Regions from separate parts of the Streptomyces sp. NPDC059524 genome, predicted to be linked through region 3. Evidence: riboswitches for the same ligand, from Rfam matches in the RefSeq annotation. Region 3 holds a riboswitch; each other region holds the start of a gene.
What was found. Region 3 has a riboswitch for S-adenosylmethionine ahead of ACFW9D_RS30105 (aminotransferase class V-fold PLP-dependent enzyme). Riboswitches for the same ligand answer to the same signal wherever they lie in the genome.
Positions count from the first base shown of each region.

Region 1 (7,769 bases), on a different contig from region 3:
AGCCCCTGGGGGTCCCCCCGGACGAAGTCTGGGGGAGATTGAGGAGCGGGGGTGCGGGGGCAGAGCCCCCGGTTTCGGGAAGGGGCGGGGTCGGGGAAGGACTACTGAGCGAGCCCAGCCTCACGGAACGCATCCAGGCTCGGCCGGATGGTCGCCGTGGCCTGCGACGTCTCAGCGACAGCGTCCAGCGTCTTCAGACCGTCACCCGTGTTCAGCACGACAGTCGTCAGCGACGGATCGATCAGCCCCGCCTCGATGAGCTTCTTGGTGACACCGAGCGTCACACCGCCGGCGGTCTCCGCGAAGATGCCCTCGGTCCGCGCGAGCAGCTTGATCGCGTCGACGACCTGCTCGTCGTTCACGTCCTCCACGGCGCCACCGGTGCGGCGCGCGATGTCGAGGACGTACGGGCCGTCGGCCGGGTTGCCGATGGCGAGCGACTTGGCGATCGTGTTCGGCTTCTGCGGGCGGACGACGTCGTGGCCGCCCTTGTAGGCGACGGAGACCGGCGAGCAGCCCTCGGCCTGGGCGCCGAAGAGCTTGTACGGCTTGTCCTCGACGAGGCCGAGCTTGATGAGCTCCTGCAGACCCTTGTCGATCTTCGTGAACTGCGAACCGGACGCGATCGGGATGACCAGCTGGTCCGGCAGCTGCCAGCCCAGCTGCTCGCAGATCTCGTAGGCGAGCGTCTTGGAGCCCTCGCCGTAGTACGGGCGCAGGTTCACGTTGACGAAGCCCCAGCCCTCGCCCAGCGGGTCGCCGATGAGCTCGGAGCAGAAGCGGTTCACGTCGTCGTAGTTGCCCTCGATGGCGACGAGGTCACCGCCGTAGACACCGGCCATGACGACCTTGCCCTGCTCCAGGTCGTGCGGGATGAACACGCAGGAGCGGAAGCCGGCGCGGGCGGCGGCGGCGCCGACGGCACCGGCCAGGTTGCCCGTGGAGGAGCAGGAGAGGGTGGTGAAGCCGAAGGCGCGGGCAGCCTCGATGGCCTGGGCGACGACGCGGTCCTTGAAGGAGTGCGTCGGGTTGCCGGAGTCGTCCTTGACGAACAGCTTGCCCTGCTCGACGCCGAGTTCGCGGGCCAGGTTGTCGGCCTTGACCAGGTGGGTCCAGCCCGGGTTCAGGTTCGGCTTCTCGGCGACGTCCGCCGGGACCGGCAGGAGCGGGGCGTAGCGCCAGATGTTCGCGGGGCCGGCCTCGATCTGCTTGCGGAGCGCCTCGGGGTCGCCGACGGGAAGGTCGTACGCGACTTCCAGAGGCCCGAAACACTCGACGCACGCGAAGATCGGACCGAGCTCGAACTTCGCACCGCACTCGCGGCAGGAGAGACCCGAGGCGGGACCGAGGTCCACGGTCTTCTCGGAGGGGGTGGTTCCGGTGGCGACAGTCTGTACAGCCATGAGAGGCGAGGCCCTTTCTCCTCATCTTCCTCACGACGCATCTCGCCGTGAGACGGATTTGGCACCTTCCCTAGCCGGGAGCCTCGCGGTGGACAGTTGCGGTGTCCTACGAGACCGGCTGGAGGGTTGCCGGGGCTTCAACGGGCCGTATCCCTCTGCCCCTCTGGATGAGCGGTATTCGATTGTTGAACGTGGCCGACGGTGACCCCGGCATGCGGTGGTCCCCGGCCTTGTTCAAGACTGTAACCGACGGCTTGGGCGCTTGAGATAGTCGTCCGAACCGCGAGATGGATCACAAATCGTCCCGCACCACCACGCGGAGTGAGGAGCAGCCGACCGTGCTGGAAGAGGTAGAGCGCTGGCTGAACGAGCGCTCCTGGTCCGTGGCGGACCGGCCACTGCACCAGCTGATCGCCGCGAAGCGCGCGTCGGGGCAGACCGTGAGCGTCGTGCTGCCGGCCCTCGACGAGGAGGCGACGGTCGGCCAGATCGTGTCGGTGATCCGGCGCGAACTGATGACGGACGCGGTGCCGCTGGTCGACGAGCTGGTGGTCGTGGACTCCGGGTCCACGGACCGGACCTCCGAGGTCGCGGCGGCGGCCGGGGCGCGGGTCGTGCACCGGGACGCGATCCTGCCGCGGCTCCCGGCCCGGCCCGGCAAGGGCGAGGTGCTGTGGCGCTCGCTCCTCGTGACGTCCGGGGACATCGTCTGCTTCGTGGACGCGGACCTCAAGGAGTTCTCCGCGGACTTCGTGTCCGGAATCGTCGGGCCGCTGCTCACCGACCCGGACGTGCAGTTGGTGAAGGCGATGTACGACCGGCCGCTCGGTGACGCCGTCGGGCAGGGCGGGCGGGTGACCGAGCTGGTGGCGCGGCCGCTGCTCAATCTGCACTGGCCGCGGCTGGCCGGATTCGTGCAGCCGCTCGGCGGCGAGTACGCGGCCCGCCGGTCGCTGCTCGAACAGCTGCCGTTCCCGGTCGGGTACGGGGTCGAGCTGGGGCTGCTCGTGGACGCGCTGCACACGGTGGGCCTGGGCGCGCTCGCGCAGGTCGACGTGGGGGTCAGGAAGCACCGGCACCAGGACGGGCAGGCGCTCGGACGGATGGCGGCGGCGATCTACCGCACGGCGCAGCTGCGGCTCGCGCGCGGGCATCTGGTGCGGCCGGTGCTGACCCAGTTCGAGCGGGGCGAGAAGGGCTTCGAGCCGCGTACGCACGACGTGGACACGGAGGAGCGGCCTCCGATGGCCGAGATCGACGAGTACCGCGAGCGCCGGGTGGCGTGAGCGCCTTACACGTTTGAGGTGTTTCGGCGGCGGCTAGCTTGGGCGTATGGCTTCCACTCCTGGTGCTGCTGAGGTTCTTGTCGCGTCCAACCGGGGACCGGTCTCGTACGCCGTCGGGGACGACGGCACGGTCACGGCCAAGCGGGGCGGGGGCGGGCTCGTGTCCGCGCTGAGCTCCGTCGACGACAAGCTGTGGGTGTGCGCGGCGCTCGGCGACGGGGACCGGGAGGCGGTGCGGCGCGGGATCACCGAGCCGGGTGTGCGGATGCTCGACATCGACCCGGAGGTGCACGCGTCCGCGTACAACGGGATCGCGAACTCGGTGCTGTGGTTCGTGCACCACATGCTGTACCAGACCCCCCTGGAGCCGTCGTTCGGACCGGAGTTCCGACGGCAGTGGGCGGCGTACGAGGAGTACAACCGGGCGTTCGCCCGGGCGCTCGCGGACGGGGCGGCCGAGGGCGCGACGGTCGTGGTCCAGGACTACCACCTGGCCCTGGTGCCGGGCATGCTCCGCGCGCTCCGTCCCGACCTGCGCATCGGGCACTTCTCGCACACGCCGTGGGCGCCCGTCGACTACTTCCGGATGCTGCCGGACGACATTGCGGAGCAGCTGCTGCGGGGGATGCTCGGAGCGGACCGGCTGGGCTTCCTCACCCGGCGCTGGGCGGACGCGTTCACGGAATGCTGCGCGCGGATCGTGGGCGGGCCCGGCGGTACGGAGATCGGGGTGCACGGGCTCGGGGCCGACGCGGAGTTCCTGCGGGAGCGGGCGCACCGGGAGGACGTCGAGGAGCGGCTCGCGGCGCTGCGGGAGCAGGTGGGCGCGGGGCGCAAGGTCGTGGTGCGGGTGGACCGCACGGAGCTGTCCAAGAACATCGTGCGCGGGCTGCGGGCCTTCGAGCTGCTCCTCGAGACGCGGCCGGAGTGGCGGGAGCGGGTCGTGCATCTCGCGTTCGCGTATCCGTCGCGGCAGGACCTGGAGGTGTACCAGGAGTACACGGCGGAGGTCTCCTGGGTCGCGGCGTCGATCAACTCCCGTTTCGGTACGGAGGACTGGACGCCGGTCGTCCTCCACGTGAAGGACGACTTCGCGCGCTCGCTGGCGGCGTACCGGCTGGCGGACGTCGCCCTCGTGAACCCGATCCGGGACGGCATGAACCTGGTCGCCAAGGAGGTGCCGATCGTCTCCGACGGGGGCGGGTGCGTGCTCGTGCTCTCGCGGGAGGCGGGGGCGTACGAGGAGCTCGGGGAGGACGCGCTCGGGGTCAATCCCTATGACCTGATCGGGACGGCGGAGGCGTTGGGCGCGGCGCTCGACATGCCGGAGGGGGAGCGGGTGGCGCGGGGCGAGCGCTTGGCGGCGGCGGGATCCTCGTTGCCGCCCGCCCAATGGTTCCTCGCCCAACTGAAGGCCCTCCACAAGCCCTGACCCCGCCGCCCGGCGCCGCCGCCGTAGGGGCCGAACATCGTCGCCGACCGCGCCACCGTCGTGGTCGCTCGCGCAGCCACCGTAGGGGCCGAACATCGTCAGGGGCCGAGCATCGTCGCCGGCCGCGCCACCGTCGTGGTCGCTCGCGCAGTTCCCCGCGCCCCTTACGGGGCGCATCCACCCCAGCACCGATCGCGCCCCCGCCCGGGATCTGTGCATCGACACCGCCCCGAGTGCCGGACGGGGCCGCCCTGCCCCCTCTCGCCCCTGCCCCAGCCACTCCGGCTCCCCCGGCATATAGCCCGCCCCCTTCTCCCACCCTCCCGCCCCCTCCGGGGGCGTCGGCCCGGCACCCGGCCTCGGGCAGCACCCCAGCCCGGGGCACGCATCCGGTCTCCCCAGCCTTGGGCAGTCTGCCGCCTGGGGCGGCACGGGTGGGCAAGGCGGCACCCCGGCGCCGGGTGCGCGATGCGGTCGGCCTCCGCTACAGCGCCGCGCCGTAGGGGCCGAACACCGTCGCCGACTGCCGCGCCGTCCTGGTTGCTCGCGCAGTTCCCCGCGCCCCTGACGGGGCACATCCGCCCCGGCGCCGGGCAGACAGGGCCGATCGCGCCCACGCGGCGGAGCCGCACATCGGCACAGCCCCGCGCCCCTGACGGGGCACATCCGCCCCGGCGCCGGGCAGACAGGGCCGATCGCGCCCACGCGGCGGAGCCGCACATCGGCGCAGCCCCGCGCCTCTGACGGGGCACATCCGCCCCGGCGCCCCGGTCCAGCCCCGCGCGGCCCGCGGGACTTACCGGGCGCCCAGTTCCGTGGCCAGGGATTTCAGGAGAGTGACCACTCCGGACGGGCCGGGGACGGTGAGGTCGGAGCGGCCGGCCAGGTCGGGGACTTCTTCGCTGGCGCTGCAGACCAGGAGGCCCGGGGTTCCGTTCGCGCGGAGTTTCTCGACGGCGGCGTACGCCGGGAGGTCGCCGAGGTCGTCGCCGGCGTAGAGGACGGACTCGGCGCCCGTCTCGCGGACGTACTCGGTCAGGGCCACGCCCTTGTCGACGCCGGGGGGACGCAGTTCGAGGACGAGGCGGCCGGGTTCGACGACGAGGCCGTGGCGGGCGGCGAGGGCGGAGAGAGGGGCGCGCAGGGCGTCGAAGGCGGCCTGGGGGTCGGGGGCGCGGCGCGTGTGGACGGCGACGGCACGGCCCTTCTCCTCCACGTACGTGTCGTGCCACAGGCCGGCCGTTTCGAGGACCCCGGGCAGTTCGGAGCGCACCCCGGCGACTCCGGGGTGCGGCGCGGGCGCGTGGACGGTGCCGGTGACGGCGTCCCAGCGCTCGGCGCCGTAGTGGCCGAGGACGACGAGGTGTTCGAGCCCGGGCACTCCGGCGAAGCCGCCGTGGCGGACGGCGACGCCGGCGGGGCGTCCGGTGATGACGGCGACGGAGGCGACGCGGGGCGCGAGGGCGGCGAGCGCGGGGACGGCGTCGGGGTGGGCGCGGGCCTGCTCGGGGTCGGGGACGATCGGGGCGAGGGTTCCGTCGAAGTCGAGGGCGATCACGCTCCGCTCGGGGCGGGCGAGAAGCGCGGCCAGGCCTTCACGGCCGGCGGCAGTCCGTGGGGCGTCCATAGGGGCGACCCTAGAGCCGTACGCCCGAGTACCGCACCCCGGCGATTTCCGGCCGCCGGTCCCGGCCCCGCCCGGCTACCGCTCCGCGCGCCGCGATTCCCTGACCCGGCGCAGCCGGTTCACGGTCACGGGGGCGTGGGCGAGGGCGCGCTCGTCGTCGATGAGGGCGTTGAGGAGCTGGTAGTAGCGCACGGGGGCGAGGTCGAGCTCCTCGCGGATGGCCCGCTCCTTGGCCCCCGGCGACGGCCAGCTCCGCCCCTCGAACGCGAGCAGCGCCTTCTCGCGCTCCCCGAGCCCGGAGGGGAGTATGTCGTCCATGCCGCCCACGCTACTCGGCGGACTCCGCGGCCGCCGCCTCGTTCTGGATCCGGCCGAGGACGGACGCGGGGCTTCCGTTCGGGGCGACGGTGGCGCCGATCTGCTTCTTGATCTCGGCGCTGATCTCGGGCCAGGACGTCTTGTTCGCCGGGTAGTAGGTGGCGCCGGCGAGCTCGTCGATGAAGGGGCTGAGGGCCTTGTCCTGCGGGGCGTCGCGCATCTCGTCGGAGGCGGAGGCGGTGACGGGGGCGACGGTGTACTCGCGGGAGAAGTCGAGGACGTTCTTCTCGCTGTAGACGAAGTCGAGGAACGCGCCGACCGCCTTGGCGTGGCCGCCTTCCTTGAAGGCCATCATCCAGTCGGTGACGCCCATGCGGCTCTTGGGGGTGCCGTCGGGGCCGGGCACGGCGACGTCTCCGTAGGCGACGCCCTTGGCCTTGGCCATGTTCATGAGGGTGGGGTGCCCGGAGAGCATGCCGACCTCGCCGTTGGCGAAGGCCTTGAAGGCGGGGGTGCGGTTGAGGCGCGCGGGGGCGGTGGGGCCGGTGAGTCCGGCGCCGACGAGGTCGTCCTTGAGCCAGTTCAGGGCGCGGACGTTCTGCGGGGTGTCGATGGAGTACGAGCCGACGTTGTCGGTGTAGCCGCCGCCGTTGGAGAGCATCCAGATGAGGGTCTCGGCCTGGGCCTCCTCGCCGCCGAGCGGCAGCGCGAAGGGGTAGGTGACGCCCTGCGCCTTGAGGGCGCGGGCGGCGGTGACCAGCTGGGACCAGGTCTTCGGGGGCTCGATGTCGGCCTGCGCGAAGAGCTTCTTGTTGTAGAAGAGGCGGCGCGTGGAGGCGGCGAACGGCATGCCGTACTGGGTGCCGCCGACCTCGCCGGCCCGGCTCATCTCGCCGAGGAAGTCGGCCTGGACGGGCACGGAGAGCAGCTGGGAGACGGGGTAGAGCTGTCCGGCGGCCGCGTAGTCGGCGTAGGCGCCGACCTGGGCCATGTCGGGCGGATCCCCGGCGTCGACCATCGCCTTGACCTTGGCGTCGACGTCTTCCCAGGAGTAGACCTCCACGTCGACGCGGACGCCGGGGTGGTCCTTCTCGTACGCGTCGGTCAGCGCGTCCCAGTACTTCTGCGAGGTGTTGTCCTCGGAGTCGCCGTAGTCGGCGGCGACGAGCTTCAGCGTCACGTCACCGGAGCCTGTGGCTCCGCACCCCGTGAGCAGCGACGACGTGGCCACGACGGCCAGTGCGGCCGCCGCGGTCAGGGCTGTCCTCCCCTTGCGCACTGCCGGTCCCCCACCCTGGTCGGTCGGCCCCGGGTCTCTCCCACGGCCCTCGAACAGAAGGTCTACACCACAGGCGGGCCGGATCGGAAACGCACGTTCGGGCGTCGGCCACACGGCCGTACGAGGCTACGCCCGAAAGCGGAGTTCATGATTCCTCAAGTTGTGGTTCTTTCATGGTTGTTGCGGGGGCGGCGCACCCTTATCGTGATCGCGCTCCGCGACGATCTTGAACCGCCGCCGAGTGGTCGCCCTAGTGGACTAGACCTCTTATGGGTGGACGCGCGACACTGTCCCCCGTGAGACATGTCATCGCCCTGGACGTGGGCGGCACCGGAATGAAGGCCGCCCTGGTCGGGGCGGACGGCACGCTCCTGCACCAGGCGCGCCGCGCGACGGACCGCGAGCGCGGCGCGGACGCGGTCGT
Region 1 covers NZ_JBHYTK010000126.1:9,830-17,598, forward strand. The annotation lists gene thrC (threonine synthase) at 102-1,403, opposite strand; SAM riboswitch class I at 1,422-1,577, opposite strand; gene ACFW9D_RS28585 (glucosyl-3-phosphoglycerate synthase) at 1,742-2,689, shown strand; gene ACFW9D_RS28590 (trehalose-6-phosphate synthase) at 2,736-4,121, shown strand; gene otsB (trehalose-phosphatase) at 4,918-5,748, opposite strand; gene ACFW9D_RS28600 (DUF3263 domain-containing protein) at 5,824-6,066, opposite strand; gene ACFW9D_RS28605 (ABC transporter substrate-binding protein) at 6,077-7,345, opposite strand; gene ACFW9D_RS28610 (ROK family protein) at 7,642-7,769, shown strand, end outside.
Region 1: it holds a riboswitch for S-adenosylmethionine, as region 3 does, so the genes downstream of both, thrC (threonine synthase) here and ACFW9D_RS30105 (aminotransferase class V-fold PLP-dependent enzyme) in region 3, are expected to answer to the same signal.

Region 2 (7,769 bases), on a different contig from region 3:
ACGTACTCGGCGAGCGCCACGGCCATCACCGAGGCCATGACCCGCCACGGCATCAAGCGGCTCCTCGCCGTCAGCTCGAGCATCGCCGACCCGCACTGGCGCCCCACCGGCGCGCACTTCTTCAACCACGTCCTGGACCCGCTGGTGAACCGGCGCCTCGGCCGCACCCTCCACGAGGACATGCGCCGCATGGAGGACGTGATCCGTCGAACCGAGCTCGACTGGACCCTCGTCCGGCCCTCGGGACTCTTCGAGCACCCCGTCGTCACGGACTTCCACACCGCCGAGAACAGCGCCGACGGCGTCTTCACCGCCCGCGCGGACCTCGCCGCGAGCATGCTGCGCGAAATGGAGGAACGGCGCTACGTCCGCACCGCGATGGGCGTCATCACCACGGCCGTCAAGCCGAACATCGCCAAGCTCATCTGGGACGAAGGCGTGAAGAAGAAGTGAGCCGGGCGAAGGGCACACCGGCGGCCATCACGAAGGCCACGCCGGCGGCCATGACGACGGCCATGACGACGACCGCGGAACTCCCGGGATCCGTAAGGAAGTTCCTCGACCGCCCCCACACGGCCACCTTCACCACCCTCCGCCCCGACGGCACCCCACACGTCACGCCGGTCCGCTTCACCTTTGACGCGGCCACCGGACTGGCCCGGGTCACCACCCGGGCGGGAGCCCGCAAAGCCCGGAACGTGACGGCGGGCGGGCCGGCGGCCCCCGTCGCCCTCTGCCAGGCGGACGGCTTCCGCTGGGCCACCCTCGAAGGCCGCGCCACCGTCACCGACGATCCCGTACGCCTGGCCGAGGCGGTCCGCCGGTACACCGCCCGCTACCACGCGGTCCCGCCCACCCCACCGGACCTGGTCGTCATCGAGATCGCCGTCGACCGCGTCCTGCGCCTCAACCTCTGACCGATCCCCCGGACCGAAAGCGACGTGACACCGCGATGCCCACCCTCCCCGTCCTCGACTCCACCCTCCACCACCGCGAGTCCGGCGATCCCGACGGACTGCCGTTCGTCTTCCTCCACGGCAACCCCACCTCCTCCCACCTGTGGCGGAACGTACTGCCGGGTGTCGCAGCACCCGGCCGCCGCCTCCTGGCGCCCGACCTCATCGGCATGGGCGACTCCGGGAAACCCGGCATCGCCTACTCCTTCGACGACCACGCCCGCTATCTCGACGCCTGGTTCGACGCCCTGGGCCTCGCCGAGGCCGTCCTGATCGGCCACGACTGGGGCGGCGCGCTCGCCTTCGACCGAGCCGCACGCCTCCCTGAACGCGTCCGCGGCCTCGCCTTCACCGAGACGATCCTCAAGCCGCTGGAAGGTGACGAATTCCCTGCCGCAGGACGGGAGTTGTTCAATCTGCTGCGCACCCCGGGAGTGGGCGAGGAGATGATCCTGGAGAAGTCGCTGTTCATCGAAGGACTCCCGGACACGATGGCCACGCCCCTCGACCCGGCCGACCTGGACGTCTACCGCCGCCCCTTCCCCACCCCGCACAGCCGCCGGCCGGTGCTGGCATGGACCCGGATGATGCCGCTCGACGCCGAGCCCGCCGACGTCGTGGCCCGCATCGAACGCTACGACGCCTGGCTGGCCGCCAGCCCTGACGTCCCCAAGCTGCTCGCCGCGTTCGAGCCGGGCCCCGGCGCGATGACCGACCAGGGCGCCGTCGCCTGGTGCGAGGAGAACATCGCGGGCCTGGAGGTGTCGCACCACGGCCCTGCCGGCCACCACTCCCCCGAGGATCGCCCCGAGGAACTGGCCGCGGCGATCAGCGCCTGGGCCGACCGCCACGGGCTGACCCGCCTCGTATGAACCCTGTCCGCGCCCCTGGCCCGGCGGGCGGCGCGTCCCTCGAAGCATCCTCGGGTGTGCGGGCTGTGCCGCATGATGAGCCCGTGGACTGCGAGCCGTACAGAGGTGAGCTGGTGGCGTTCTGCTACCGGATGCTGGGGTCGGTGCACGAGGCCGAGGATCTGGTGCAGGAGACACTGCTGCGTGCCTGGAAGGCCCGCGACCGCTACGACCCGGCGCGCGCGTCGGTACGGACCTGGTTGTACCGGATCGCGACCAACGTGTGCCTGACCGCACTGGAGGGCCGCAGTCGGCGGCCACTGCCGTCCGGCCTGGGAGCGCCGAGCGACAACCCCGAGGCCCCGCTGACGCCGGCGCTCGAGGTGCCCTGGCTGGAGCCGTTCCCCGACGCGCGGTTCGATGTGGAGGTCCGGGCCGATCTGCGGCTTGCGTGGGTGGCGGCCGTGCAGGTCCTGCCGGCGCGGCAGCGGGCGGTACTGGTGCTGCGGGAGGTACTGGCCTTCAGCGCCGCCGAGGTCGCCGAGCAGTTGGGGACGTCGGTCGCGGCGGTCAACAGCGCCTTGCAGCGCGCCCGTGCCGGCCTCGCCGACGTGGGCGACGCCAGTACGGTCGCTGAGCCGGCGGATCCCGAGGTGCGAGCGGTCGTCCGGCGCTACATGGAGGCGTTCGAGGCAGCGGACGTGCCCGCGCTCGTACGGCTGCTGGCCGACGACGCGATCCTGGAGATGCCCCCGGTTCCGCTGTGGTACCTCGGCAGCCAGGACTACGGCCGATTCATGGAGCGGGTGTTCCGGATGCGGGGCAGCGGGTGGCTCGTGCGGGAGCTCACCGCCTGCGGGCAGCCCGCCCTCGCCGCCTACGCGCCGGAGCCCGGCGGCGGCCACCGACTGCACACCCTCCAGGTCCTCACCGTCACCGCCGGCCGCATCACACACAACGTGGTGTTCTCCGACCCCCGTCTCTTCGACACCTTCGACCTGCCCGGGGAAATTCCCGCGAGGAAGTCCTGACGCGAGCGATGAGTCAGGGCGGTGCCGCCAGTACGTACCGATGAGCACCGAACCGAAGGGAAACTCATCGTGAGCGTCATCGTCATCGAGTTCATCACCCTGGACGGGGTCGTGTCCGACCCGGACGGATCCGCGGGAACGCCGCGGGGCGGCTGGGCATTCCGGCACGGCCCGCAGGCGGTGGCCGGGGACAAGTTCCGGCTCGGCCGCACGCTGGACGAGGGGGTGCTCCTGCTCGGGCGCACCACCTGGCAGCTGTTCTCCCGGCTGTGGCCGGGCCGCGACGACCCGTTCGCCGCCCGCATGAACACCGTCCCGAAGCTGATCGCCTCCCGCACCCTGGCCCAGACCGACACCTCGGCCTGGGCGAACTCCACGCTCCTCGACGGCGACCTGGCCGACGCCGTCAAGCGTGAGAGCCGCGACGTGATCATCACCGGAAGCCTCAGCGTCGTGGACCAGCTGAGGGCCGCCGACCTGGTCGACGAGTACCGTCTGCTGACCTTCCCCAGCGTGCTCGGCACGGGCAGACACCTCTTCCCGACCGACGGCCCCCGAGCCGAACTGGACTGCCTCTCCACGCAGCAGATCGGCGCCGCCGTCCTCACCCACTACCGCAGGGCGGCGCGGTGACCGCTCGCCGCGGCCTCCTGCGCAGGTCCCCCGGCAGCACAGATGATCGCGACAGGACCGGTCGTGCGGGCGAAGCAAGCTAGTACGCGGCGCTGCGCGCCAGGCCCGACAGATACAGCTCGCAGTCATAGACCGAGAGGCCCTCCTCCGGTTCCTCCTCCTCGGCGTAGAGGGCGCGGCCGTCTTCCGTCAGGAGATGGACACCGAGTTCGGCCGCGCCCTCGGGCTCCGGCGGCGCCGGGTGACCGCCGTCCGGGCAGGTACACGCGGGCGACTCGGCGAAGGTCTGCCGAAAGCCCCGCAGAACACCCTCGTACGCCCGGATCAGGTCCTCCTGATCGGACAGACGCGCCTCTACATACCAGGACATGGCGTAGAGCAGGACCAGGTAGCCCGAGCGTTCGAACCTGCCCTGCTCTGTGCCCTGTCGGGCGAGCGCGGCGTCAGCGTCGGCCACGAGCCGGCCCAGCGTCTCGACGGGGTCGCCCGAGGGATAGTCGACCGCGATGGAACCCAGTTCACGGCACAGACGGTCGTGTTCCGTACTGAGTGCCGGCGCCTGCTCTGTCATCACTCACATCCTTGCCGTCGTCCTGCCGGTCACGCTCGCTGCCGAAAGGACATGCATGGGTGCCATGGCCTTCCGCGCTCGGCATCTTTGCATCTCAACGTGATGACAGCAGATCTGGCGCTATGTCAGACGGGGAACTTCGATCCGCGGAACGCCATCACGACGAGGCAGCGCGATCGCCTCTCGGAGGAGCGGGCGCCGCGGATCGGCGGCCGTAGCGCACCGACGACATGATGAGCGCGAGCGCAGCCATCGCGCGGGACATCCTGCTTTCGTCGCTCACGAGGACCATCACCATCACCGCCATGATCAGCACCTCAGCCGGCCGGTCCCACCGCGCCAACTGCCTGGCGAAGGACGTCATCGCGGACCCGTCGCCGCGGACGGTCTTCGTACGGTTCTGTCTGTAGATCACTCCGCCCCCCCTTGCACGCATCAGCAGCGCTCTGGCCGCGTCCCTCGTCTACCGCGATGTGTCGCCGGGTCGCAAGAGGCTGACAGATCGCTGAGCGCGTCTCGCCGGGCGGGGCCCGACCCTGGCCCGGAGCCCCCGGTCTGCGGCGGGCGGAGTCTTGCTATTGTCTTCGCGAATCATCCAGAGGGGTGGAGGGACCGGCCCTACGAAGCCCCGGCAACTCCCCGGTCGACTCGGTGCTCATTCTTTGCGCCGCGCCGTCGGGTCCAGTGCCAACTCCGGCCCGCGCCAACGTGGCGTGGGAAAAGATGAGGAGACACGGTGCTCTCTGTGCTGCCCTTCACCCAAGCCCTGTCCGTCCTGGGCTTTCCGCATACCCGTCTCGTGATCTCTGCGGCTGCTCGGCCGATGTCTTCGGCCGTTTCTCGCTGATCATCCCTGCCCTCGCCCAGGCGAGGTCTCCGCGATCCCTCTTCGCGTCCTGAGACTGGAGTAGCTCTTTCCATGGACATTTCGGATATTTCCAGTGGTGTCGGCGTCCTCGACAAGACCGCAGTGATCATGGGTGCGCTGGCGTCGGGGCCCGCCACCCTGGCGGGTCTGGTCGCCGCCACCGGCCTGTCCCGGCCCACCGCCCACCGGCTCGCCACTGCCCTCGAACGCCACCGTCTCGTCGGCAGGGACCTCCAGGGCCGGTTCGTCCTCGGCCCCTGGCTCGCCGAGCTCTCGGCCGCGTCGAGCGAGGACCATCTGCTGACCGCGGCGGGTCCGGTCCTCACCGCCCTGCGTGACACGACCGGTGAGAGCACGCAGCTCTACCGGCGCCAAGGGGAGCTGCGTGTCTGCGTCGCCGCCGCGGAGCGGACGGCCGGCCTGCGTGACACGGTGCCCGTCGGTTCCGCATTCCCCATGAAGGTCGGCTCCGCCTCCCAGGTCCTGTTGGCCTGGGAGGAACCGGAGCGCTACCACCACGGCCTGCAGGGCGCGCACTTCACGGCCAGGACCCTGAGCGGCGTACGGCGCCGGGGCTGGGCCCAGTCGATCGGCGAACGCGAACCCGGCATGGCCTCCGTCTCGGCACCGGTGCGGGACCCCGCTCGGCGCGTCGTGGCCGCGGTCACGGTGACCGGCCCGGTTCAACGTCTCACCCGCCACCCCGGCGCCCGGCTCGCGAAGGTCGCCGTCGACGCGGCCGACCGCCTCACCGAGGCCGTCCACCCATCCTGACGGCGGATACGGAACGCCGGCCGATGTCAGGCCTCGAAGGATGCGGCGGACCTTGCGGCCCGTTCGAGCTTCGCGCGGTGGTCGGCGCGGGCCTGTTCGTCGATCGGCCGCTCGTGTTCGGCGCGCAGACCGGTCCGGCCGTCGACGCCCTCGCGCAGGATGTCGGCTTGTCCGGTGTGCCGGACGGTCTCGCCGAGGACGTGAACCAGGATGGCGAACAGGTTGGTGGCGGAGTGCGGCTGCGGCCACCAGGGCACGTGGCCGGAGGCGTCGAGGGAGAGTTCGTCGATCGTGGCGTCCGAGCGTTTCCAGGTGCGCCGGTAGAACGCGACGATCTCGTCGCGGGTCTCGTCCTCGGTCGCCCACTGGTCGCTGCCGTCGGAGTCCTGCCACCGGCACAGCGGTTCCGGGGACCGTCGGTCGAAGACCTCGCCGAAGTACCTGGCCTCGACGGTGGCCACGTGTTTGACGAGGCCGAGGAGGTTGGTCCCCGTCGCGGTCAGGGGTCGGCGGGCGTCGTACTCGGACAGGCCGTCGAGTTTCCAGAGCAGGGCCTCGCGGTCCCGCCGCAGTCTGCCGTGCAGGTTGTCCTTCGCGAATGCGTCGATCATGCGGTGTGCGCCTTCCGTGGGGTGTCCGTGGTCTCAAGGTCTCGTAGGACGGGTTTCGGGGTGGCCGGGTCGTGCCAGAGGTGGATCCAACCGGCGGTGAGTGCCGCCGCGCAGCCTGCCAGGGCGATGGCGCCGCCTGTTCCGATGCCTGCGGACACCGTGCCGAAGCAGGCCGGGCCGACACCTTGCAGCGTCATGCCTCCGGCGCCCAGCAGGCCGAACGCCTGGCCGTGGCCGTCCTGCGGCAGGGCGTCCAGGAACGGTCGTTGCAGGCCGAGGCCGTAGGCGAATCCGAAGCCGCTGAGCAGCAGCAGGCAGGACGAGGCGCCGACTCCGGGCCCGGCGGCGAAGCCGAACAGGGGCAGTCCCATCAGCGCGGCCAGCGGAACCACCAGCCGCTCGCGGGTCGGTGGGGGCAGGAGACGGCCGACCAGCACGTCGCCGATGAGCATGCCGACCGGCAGGCAGCCCATCAGCACCGCGTACCAGCCGGGCGCGAAGTGGCGCCCGCCGGCGTAGGCGACGATCAGGCCCTCCGCGCCCGCGACGAACGCGGGCGGCAGCCACTGGCCCAGCATCAGCCGTCGTACCGTCTGTCCCCGCAGCAGCAGAGCGGCACCGTTCAGGCTTGTCCGCACGGTCCCACCGTCGCCCTGCACGCTCTCGGTCGCTCCCGACCGCCGCCTCGGCAGCCGGATGCGGATGGCGAGCGCGCAGCCGAGGTAGAGGACGGCGCTCACCGCGAGCGCCCGGTGCGGTCCGAGTGCCGCGACGGTCGCGCCTCCCAGCGCCAGACCGAACAGTTGCGCGCCGGAACCGGCGATGTTGTTCAGGGAACGGCCCAGTACGTAAGCGTCGCCTTCCAGCGCCTGCGCGATCAGTCGGCTCGACGCGCCGCTGAACACCGGTGTCGCGAGGGCGACCAGCGCCACGACACCGAGGCTTGCCGCGATCGGCATCCGTACCAGGGCGAGCAGCAGGGCGGCGGCGCACTCAAAGGCGTAGCCGCCGGTGAGGAGCGCGCGGGGCGGCAGCCGGTCGGCCAGGGAGCCCAGCAGCAGCGAGCCGAAGAGTTGCGGGAGGAAGCCGATACCGAAGGCCAGTGCGCTCAGCAGCGCGGAGTCGGTGGTCGCGTAGACCAGCACCGAGAACGTGGTGATCCGCAGCGCGTCCGCGGTGATCGCAACGGTACGCGTCGCGAAGAGCAGCCGGAATCGCGGCTCGGCCAGCACCTCGCGGTAGGTGGCACGGTGGTTGCCGTGTGCGGCTCCGGCGGTCGGGGTCATGGCGTCCAGCCTCGGCGGGTGCCCGCACCGCTCACCAATGATTCGTCGCTCGACGAATCCAAACAACCGGCCCGCGCTAGCATGACCAGGTGCTGCGCTTCGAAGTCTCCGTCGACGACCTGCTGCGCAGCCGCTTCGCGCTGTCGCCCGCACTGGACCTGTGCCTGCTGCTGCGCTCGCTCGCGAGC
Region 2 covers NZ_JBHYTK010000009.1:11,461-19,229, reverse strand. The annotation lists gene ACFW9D_RS04155 (NAD(P)-dependent oxidoreductase) at 1-453, shown strand, start outside; gene ACFW9D_RS04150 (pyridoxamine 5'-phosphate oxidase family protein) at 516-917, shown strand; gene ACFW9D_RS04145 (haloalkane dehalogenase) at 953-1,828, shown strand; gene ACFW9D_RS04140 (sigma-70 family RNA polymerase sigma factor) at 1,912-2,838, shown strand; gene ACFW9D_RS04135 (dihydrofolate reductase family protein) at 2,908-3,471, shown strand; gene ACFW9D_RS04130 (hypothetical protein) at 3,551-4,042, opposite strand; SAM riboswitch class I at 4,631-4,772, shown strand; gene ACFW9D_RS04125 (IclR family transcriptional regulator) at 4,962-5,684, shown strand; gene ACFW9D_RS04120 (DinB family protein) at 5,711-6,295, opposite strand; gene ACFW9D_RS04115 (MFS transporter) at 6,292-7,581, opposite strand; gene ACFW9D_RS04110 (ArsR/SmtB family transcription factor) at 7,671-7,769, shown strand, end outside.
Region 2: it holds a riboswitch for S-adenosylmethionine, as region 3 does, so the genes downstream of both, ACFW9D_RS04125 (IclR family transcriptional regulator) here and ACFW9D_RS30105 (aminotransferase class V-fold PLP-dependent enzyme) in region 3, are expected to answer to the same signal.

Region 3 (7,769 bases):
GCGGTCCAGCTCCTTGAGGACCGCCGGGAGCGTCGCGCACTCGACGAACCGGACCTCGGGGACATCGGAGGCGGGCCTGCGGCCGGTGGCGAGGCGCACCTGCTCGCGCGTGTTGGCGTCGTCGCTGTAGACCAGGACCGTCGCGGTCGACTGCATCGTTCCTCCGAGACTTCGGCGTCGTTCGGTTGCGCCGGAGCCTACTCCTCCCGACACCCCGTCAACACCGGTTCGTACGGGCCCGCGATGGGCCATATGGGCTGGACACGAGGGTCAGACACTCCGAACGGCACCCCCCGGGGTGAGGGCGAGATAAGCGACCGACATAATGTCGGTCGTGGCGACAGCAACGACAGTAGAAACCGGGCACGCGCACCCGTCGGTCAATCGGCCGAACCTCACCAGCGTCGGAACCATCATCTGGCTGAGTTCCGAGCTGATGTTCTTCGCGGCCCTCTTCGCGATGTACTTCACCCTGCGATCGGTGACGGGACCGGAGCACTGGAAGGAAATGGCGTCCGCGCTGAACCTTCCGTTCTCCGCGACGAACACCACGATCCTGGTGCTCTCCTCTCTCACCTGCCAGCTCGGCGTCTTCGCCGCCGAGCGCGGTGACGTGAAGAAGCTCCGGATGTGGTTCATCGTCACCTTCATCATGGGTGCGATCTTCATCGGCGGTCAGGTGTACGAGTACACCGAGCTGGTCAAGAAGGACGGGCTCTCGCTCTCCTCCGACCCGTACGGCTCGGTCTTCTACCTGACCACCGGCTTCCACGGCATGCACGTGACAGGTGGCCTCATCGCCTTCCTGTTCGTCCTCGGCAGGACGTACGCGGCCCGGAGGTTCACTCACGAGCAGGCGACCGCGGCCATCGTCGTGTCCTATTACTGGCACTTCGTGGACGTCGTCTGGATCGGCCTCTTCGCCACGATCTACCTGATCAAGTAGTCCGGAAGATCACTCATCGGGCACCGTGCCCGACCCATTCCCGCAGCACCGACGCAGAAGATCCTGACACCGGGGTAATCCGTGAAAAAGCTCTCCGCACGACGACGCCATCCGCTGGCGGCGGTCGTCGTCCTACTCCTCGCGCTGGCGGCCACCGGGGGGCTGTACGCCGCGTTCGCGCCCGCGAGCAAGGCGCAGGCCGATGAAACCGCCCAGTCCCTCGCCATCGACGAGGGCAAGAAGCTCTATGCCGTCGGCTGCGCCAGCTGCCACGGAACCGGCGGTCAGGGCACCACCGACGGCCCGAGCCTCGTGGGTGTCGGCTCCGCCGCCGTCGACTTCCAGGTCGGCACCGGCCGCATGCCGGCCCAGCAGCCCGGCGCGCAGGTCCCGCGCAAGAAGGTCATCTACACGCAGGCCGAGATCGACCAGCTCGCGGCCTACGTCGCCTCGCTGGGCGCCGGCCCGGTCACGCCGGCCAAGAAGGACTACAACCCGGAAGGCGCGGACATCGCCAAGGGTGGCGAACTGTTCCGCACCAACTGCGCCCAGTGCCACAACTTCACCGGTGAGGGTGGCGCGCTGACGCACGGCAAGTTCGCGCCGACGCTCGAGGGCGTCGACCCGAAGCACATCTACGAGGCCATGCAGACCGGCCCGCAGAACATGCCGTCGTTCCCGGACACGACGATGACCAAGCAGAACAAGAAGGACATCATCGCGTACCTCGACACGGTCAACGGTGACCAGTCCGAGAGCCCCGGTGGCCTCAAGCTCGGCGGGCTCGGTCCCGTCAGCGAGGGCCTCTTCGCGTGGATCTTCGGTCTCGGCGCCCTGATTGCCGTCGCCATCTGGGTCGCCGCTCGGACCGCAAAGGCCAAGAAGTCATGAGTAGCCAAGACATTCCAGAAGAGAACCTGCCCGCGCAGGACACCGAGGCCCACGGCTCGGTCGCGGTGAAGGAAGACCCCTTCGCCGACCCGGGTCTGCCCGAGCACGAGCACCGGATCCAGGACATCGACGACCGGGCCGCCAAGCGGTCCGAGCGTGTGGTCGCCTTCCTGTTCACGCTCTCGATGCTGGCCACGATCGGCTTCATCGCCTCGTACGTCACCCTCGACGTCGACAAGAGCGTGTACATCTTCCCGCTCGGTCACATCAGCGCGCTGAACTTCGCGCTGGGCACGACCCTGGGCGTCGCCCTGTTCTGCATCGGCGCCGGCGCGGTCCACTGGGCCCGCACGCTGATGTCGGACGTCGAGGTGGCGCAGGAGCGTCACGCGATCGAGGCCGAGCCCGAGGTCAAGGCGAAGGTCCTGCAGGACTTCGCCGACGGTGCGCGCGAGTCGCAGTTCGGCCGCCGCAAGCTGATCCGCAACACGCTCTTCGGCGCGCTGGCCATGGTGCCGCTCTCCGGTGTGGTGCTGCTGCGCGACCTCGGGCCGCTGCCCGAGAAGAAGCTGCGCACCACGTCGTGGAAGAAGGGCCTCAAGCTCGTCAACATGAACACGAACGAGCCGCTGCGTCCCTCGGACATCCCGGTCGGCTCGCTCACCTTCGCCAAGCCCGAGGGCCTGGAGGAGCACGACCACGACTTCCAGACGAACATCGCCAAGGACGCCCTGATGCTCGTCCGGATCCAGCCGGAGAACATCAAGGACAAGCGCGAGCTCGAGTGGTCGCACGAGGGCATCGTGGCGTACTCGAAGATCTGCACCCACGTCGGTTGCCCGATCTCCCTGTACGAGCAGCAGACGCACCACGCGCTGTGCCCCTGCCACCAGTCCACCTTCGACCTCTCCGACGGCGCGCGGGTGATCTTCGGCCCGGCCGGTCACGCCCTGCCGCAGCTGCGCATCGGTATTGACGACGAGGGCCACCTCGCGGCGCTCGGCGACTTCGACGAGCCCGTCGGTCCTGCCTTCTGGGAGCGCGGATGAGTACTACGACCACCAACGAGGCGCCTTCCCGCGAGAAGGCGCCGGCCGGCGAGCGCGTCGCCGACTGGGCCGACGGCCGCCTGGGGATCTACTCCCTGGCCAAGGCCAACATGCGCAAGATCTTTCCGGACCACTGGTCCTTCATGCTCGGCGAGATCTGCATGTACAGCTTCATCATCATCATCCTCACGGGTGTGTACCTGACGCTGTTCTTCCACCCGTCGATGAACGAGGTGGAGTACAACGGCAGCTACATCCCGCTGCAGGGACAGCTGATGTCCGAGGCGTTCAACTCGACCATGCACATCAGCTTCGATGTGCGCGGTGGTCTGCTCATCCGGCAGATCCACCACTGGGCCGCGCTGATCTTCCTCGCCGGCATGTTCGTGCACATGATGCGCGTGTTCTTCACGGGTGCGTTCCGCAAGCCGCGTGAGGTCAACTGGCTGTTCGGCTTCCTGCTGTTCGTCCTCGGCATGTTCACCGGCTTCACCGGTTACTCGCTCCCGGACGACCTGCTCTCCGGCACCGGTGTCCGCTTCATGGAGGGCGCGGTCCTGTCCGTGCCGATCGTCGGCACGTACCTCTCGTTCTTCCTGTTCGGCGGAGAGTTCCCGGGCGGCGACTTCGTGGCCCGGTTCTACTCGGTCCACATCCTGCTGCTGCCGGGCATCATGCTCGGCCTGATGGTGGCGCACCTGATCCTGGTCTTCTACCACAAGCACACGCAGTTCGCGGGCCCCGGCAAGACCGAGAAGAACGTCGTCGGCATGCCGCTGCTGCCGGTCTACATGGCCAAGGCGGGTGGCTTCTTCTTCCTGGTCTTCGGTGTCATCGCCGTCATCTCGGCGATCGCCACGATCAACCCGATCTGGGCCATCGGCCCGTACCGTCCGGACCAGGTCTCCACGGGCGCCCAGCCCGACTGGTACATGGGCTTCTCCGAAGGCCTCATCCGTACGATGCCGGGCTGGGAGATCAACCTCTGGGGTCACACGCTCGTCCTGGGTGTGTTCATCCCGCTGGTGATCTTCCCGCTGGTCCTGGTCGCCATCGCCGTCTACCCGTTCATCGAGTCCTGGGTCACCGGCGACAAGCGCGAGCACCACATCCTGGACCGCCCGCGCAACGCCCCGACGCGCACCGCGTTCGGCGCCGCGTGGATCTCCTGGTACTTCGTGCTGATGATCGGTGGTGGCAACGACCTCTGGGCCACGCACTTCCACCTGTCGATCAACGCGATCACCTGGTTCGTCCGCATCAGCTTCTTCGTGATGCCGGTCGTGGTCTTCATCGCCACCAAGCGGATCTGCCTCGGCCTCCAGCGCCGCGACAAGGACAAGGTGCTGCACGGACGCGAGTCCGGCATCATCAAGCGCCTGCCGCACGGTGAGTTCATCGAGGTCCACGAGCCGCTGAACCAGGACGCCCTGCACACCCTCACGGCGCACGAGCAGTACGCGCCGCTGGAGCTCGGCCCGACGGTCGACGAGAACGGTGTGGAGCGCAAGCTGTCGCGCACGCAGAAGCTGCGCGCCAAGCTCTCGAAGGGCTACTACGGGGAGCACAACCAGATCCCCAAGCCCACCGCCGAGGAGTACAAGGAGATCACCAGCGGCCACGGCCACCACTGATCTCTGACGCTGTTCGCCACGGCAGGAGCCCCCGTCCAGGCACTGGACGGGGGCTCTTCGCCGTCCTGGCACTGGATAAGGTGGGAGCGCCCCTTTCTCACCTGTCCTACGCGTATCACCAGGAGCGGCGATGAGCGCTTTGACCCCCGCTGGAGGCGACACCGCGGCGGGCCGTTCCTGGCCCTCCGTCCTCAACGGCCTGCTGGAGGGCCGTGACCTGAGCGCCGACGACACCGCGTGGGCCATGGACCGGATCATGCGGGGCGAGGCCACCGACGCGCAGATCGCCGGCTTCGCGGTGGCTCTGCGCGCCAAGGGCGAGACCGTCGAGGAGATCTCCGGTCTGGTCCGCGGCATGTACGAGCACGCCAACGTGATCGAGGTGCCGGGCGAGACCGTCGACATCGTCGGCACCGGCGGCGACGGAGCCAAGACCGTCAACATCTCGACCATGTCCGCGATCGTCGTGGCCGGCGCGGGCGCCAAGGTCGTCAAGCACGGCAACCGGGCCGCGTCCTCCGCTTCCGGGGCCTCGGACGTACTGGAGAAGCTCGGCGTCAACCTCGACCTGCCGCCCTCCCGGGTGCCCCAGGTCGCCGAGGAGGCGGGCATCACCTTCTGCTTCGCCGTGAAGTTCCACCCCGCGCTGCGCTACGCCGGCGCGGCCCGCGGCCAGCTCGGCATCCGCACCGTCTTCAACCTGCTCGGCCCGCTCACCAACCCGGCCCGGGTCCGAGCCCAGGCCGTCGGGGTGGCCGACGCCCGGATGGCGCCCGTCGTGGCCGGCGTCTTCGCCGAGCGCGGCAACTCCTCGCTCGTCTTCCGCGGCGACGACGGCCTCGACGAGCTGACCGTCACCGGCACCTCCCGCGTCTGGGTGGTCCGGGACGGCTCCGTGCGCGAGGAGCGCTTCGACCCGCGCGACGTCGGCATCGAGCCGGTCCCTATCGAGGCCCTGCGCGGCGGCGACCCGGCGTACAACGCGGAGGTGGCGCGGCGCCTGCTCGACGGCGAGCGCGGGCCGGTCCGCGACGCCGTGCTGCTCAACTCGGCGGCCGCGCTCGTCGCCGTGCGCCCCGGCGAGGGCACGCTCGCCGAGCAGATCGCGGCCGGCATGGAGCGGGCCGCCCACTCGATCGACAGCGGGGCGGCCAAGGCGGCCCTGGAGCGCTGGGTGGCCGCCACCCAGAAGTGACCGCACCCGCCTGACCGAGGGCGCAGTCCAGATTCTGGACTGCGCCCTTGCCGTTTCCGAGACGTGTGGCAGGATGCTTTCCAAGGTCATGAGTGACAGCGATTACGGCCCCGGCCCGCTGTCCGGCAACCCTCCGTCCGTGGCGGGGTGCCCCGGGTGAAGACCAGGCCATGCGCAGCAAGGCGCGTGGCAAGCGCGGACCCCTCGCGAATCCTGGGGTCCTGGGTCGTTCGAGGGAGCAGTCTCGTGAGCAAGCGAATGCGCTAGGGCTTCTCGCCCCTTCTCCACCACACCCTCCGCCCGGCCGTGCCGCCGTGCGTCGAGGTCAACACCCGTACGCCGACGGCCTTTTGAGCACCGTCATATCCGCCGTGCGGGATCTCTCCATCCATTCGCCTTGTCCTGCCGGGAGACACCCATGTCCGCTCACACCTCCGCCGCCACCGCCACCGCCTGCGCCGACTCCGCCGACCCCGCCTGCGGCGCCCCGCTGCCGGTCCTCGGCCGCGACGTCACCGTCCCGCTCGTCACCGGTGGCGAGGTCACCTACGCCGCCCTCGACTACGCCGCCAGCGCCCCGGCCCTCCAGCGTGTGTGGGACGACGTCGCCGCGTACGCCCCGTACTACGGCAGCGTGCACCGCGGCGCCGGGTACCTCTCCCAGCTGTCGACCGACCTGTTCGAGAACTCCCGCAAGGCCGTCGCCGAGTTCCTCGACTGCCGCGAGGGCGACCAGGTCGTCTTCACCCGCTCCACCACCGACTCGCTCAACCTCCTCGCCCAGGCCGTCCCGGCCGGCTGCGAGGTCTTCGTCTTCGAGACCGAGCACCACGCCTCGCTGCTGCCCTGGCGCGACGCCCGCGTCACCTACCTGAACGCGCCCCGCACCCCCGACGAGGCCGTCGCCACCCTGGAGCGCGCCCTCGCCGACCGCGACCCTTACGGCCCGGCCCTCGTCTGCGTCACCGGCGCCTCGAACGTCACCGGCGAGCTGTGGCCGGTGCGCGAACTGGCCGCCGCCGCGCACGCGCACGGTGCCCGCATCGTCCTCGACGCCGCCCAGCTCGCCCCCCACCACCCCGTCTCCGTACGGGACCTGGACGTCGACTGGGTCGCCTTCTCCGGGCACAAGCTGTACGCGCCGTTCGGCTCCGGTGTGCTCGCGGGCCGCGCCGACTGGCTGACCGAGGCCGAGCCGTACCTCGCCGGCGGCGGCGCCTCGCGCAAGGTCGCCCGGCGCGCGGACGGCGGCGTCGACGTGGAGTGGCACGAGAGCGCCGCCCGCCACGAGGCCGGCTCGCCCAACGTCATCGGCGTCTACTCCATCGCCTCCGCCTGCAAGGCGCTGACCGAGGCGGGCTTCGACTCCCTCGTCGCCCGCGAGCAGCACCTGATCCGGAAGGTGCGCGAGGGGCTCGCGGCGGTGCCCGAGGTGAAGGTGCTGTCGCTGTTCGGTGACGACGCCCCGCGGGTCGGCGTCATCTCGTTCGTCGTCGAGGGCTGGAACTCCTCGCACTTCGCGGCCGCGCTCTCCGCCGAGTACGGCATCGGCGTGCGCGACGGTCTCTTCTGCGCCCACCCGCTGGTGCGCACGCTGCTCGGCTCGGACCCGCAGCAGCAGGGGGAGTGCGGCGCCCCCGAGGCGGCGCCGGGCGAGAAGTCGCTGAACGCGATCCGCGTCAGCTTCGGCGCGGGCACCCCCGACGAGCACGTCGAGCGCTTCGTCGCCGCGGTCACCGAGCTCGTCCGCGACGGCGCCCGCTGGACCTACCGCACGGAGGACGGGCGCTGCGTCCCGGCCTCCTGAGGCTTGCGAGAGGTCCGCTCAGCCGTCCAGGCCGATGGAGAACGCGGCCTCCAGGTCGTGCTGGGAGTAGGTGCGGAAGGCGACGTGGGTGTCCGTCGCCTCCACGCCGGGGATCTTGCTGATCTTGCCGGGGATGACATCGGCGAGGTCGTCGTGGCGGGCGACCCGGACCATGGCGATCAGGTCGTACGTGCCGGTGACGGAGAAGACCTCGCTGACGCTCTCCAGCGCCGCGATCGACTCCGCG
Region 3 covers NZ_JBHYTK010000141.1:6,459-14,227, reverse strand. The annotation lists gene ACFW9D_RS30135 (hypothetical protein) at 1-156, opposite strand, end outside; gene ACFW9D_RS30130 (heme-copper oxidase subunit III) at 326-946, shown strand; gene ACFW9D_RS30125 (c-type cytochrome) at 1,028-1,837, shown strand; gene ACFW9D_RS30120 (ubiquinol-cytochrome c reductase iron-sulfur subunit) at 1,834-2,886, shown strand; gene ACFW9D_RS30115 (cytochrome bc complex cytochrome b subunit) at 2,883-4,520, shown strand; gene trpD (anthranilate phosphoribosyltransferase) at 4,651-5,715, shown strand; SAM riboswitch class IV at 5,800-5,917, shown strand; gene ACFW9D_RS30105 (aminotransferase class V-fold PLP-dependent enzyme) at 6,134-7,522, shown strand; gene ACFW9D_RS30100 (Lrp/AsnC family transcriptional regulator) at 7,541-7,769, opposite strand, start outside.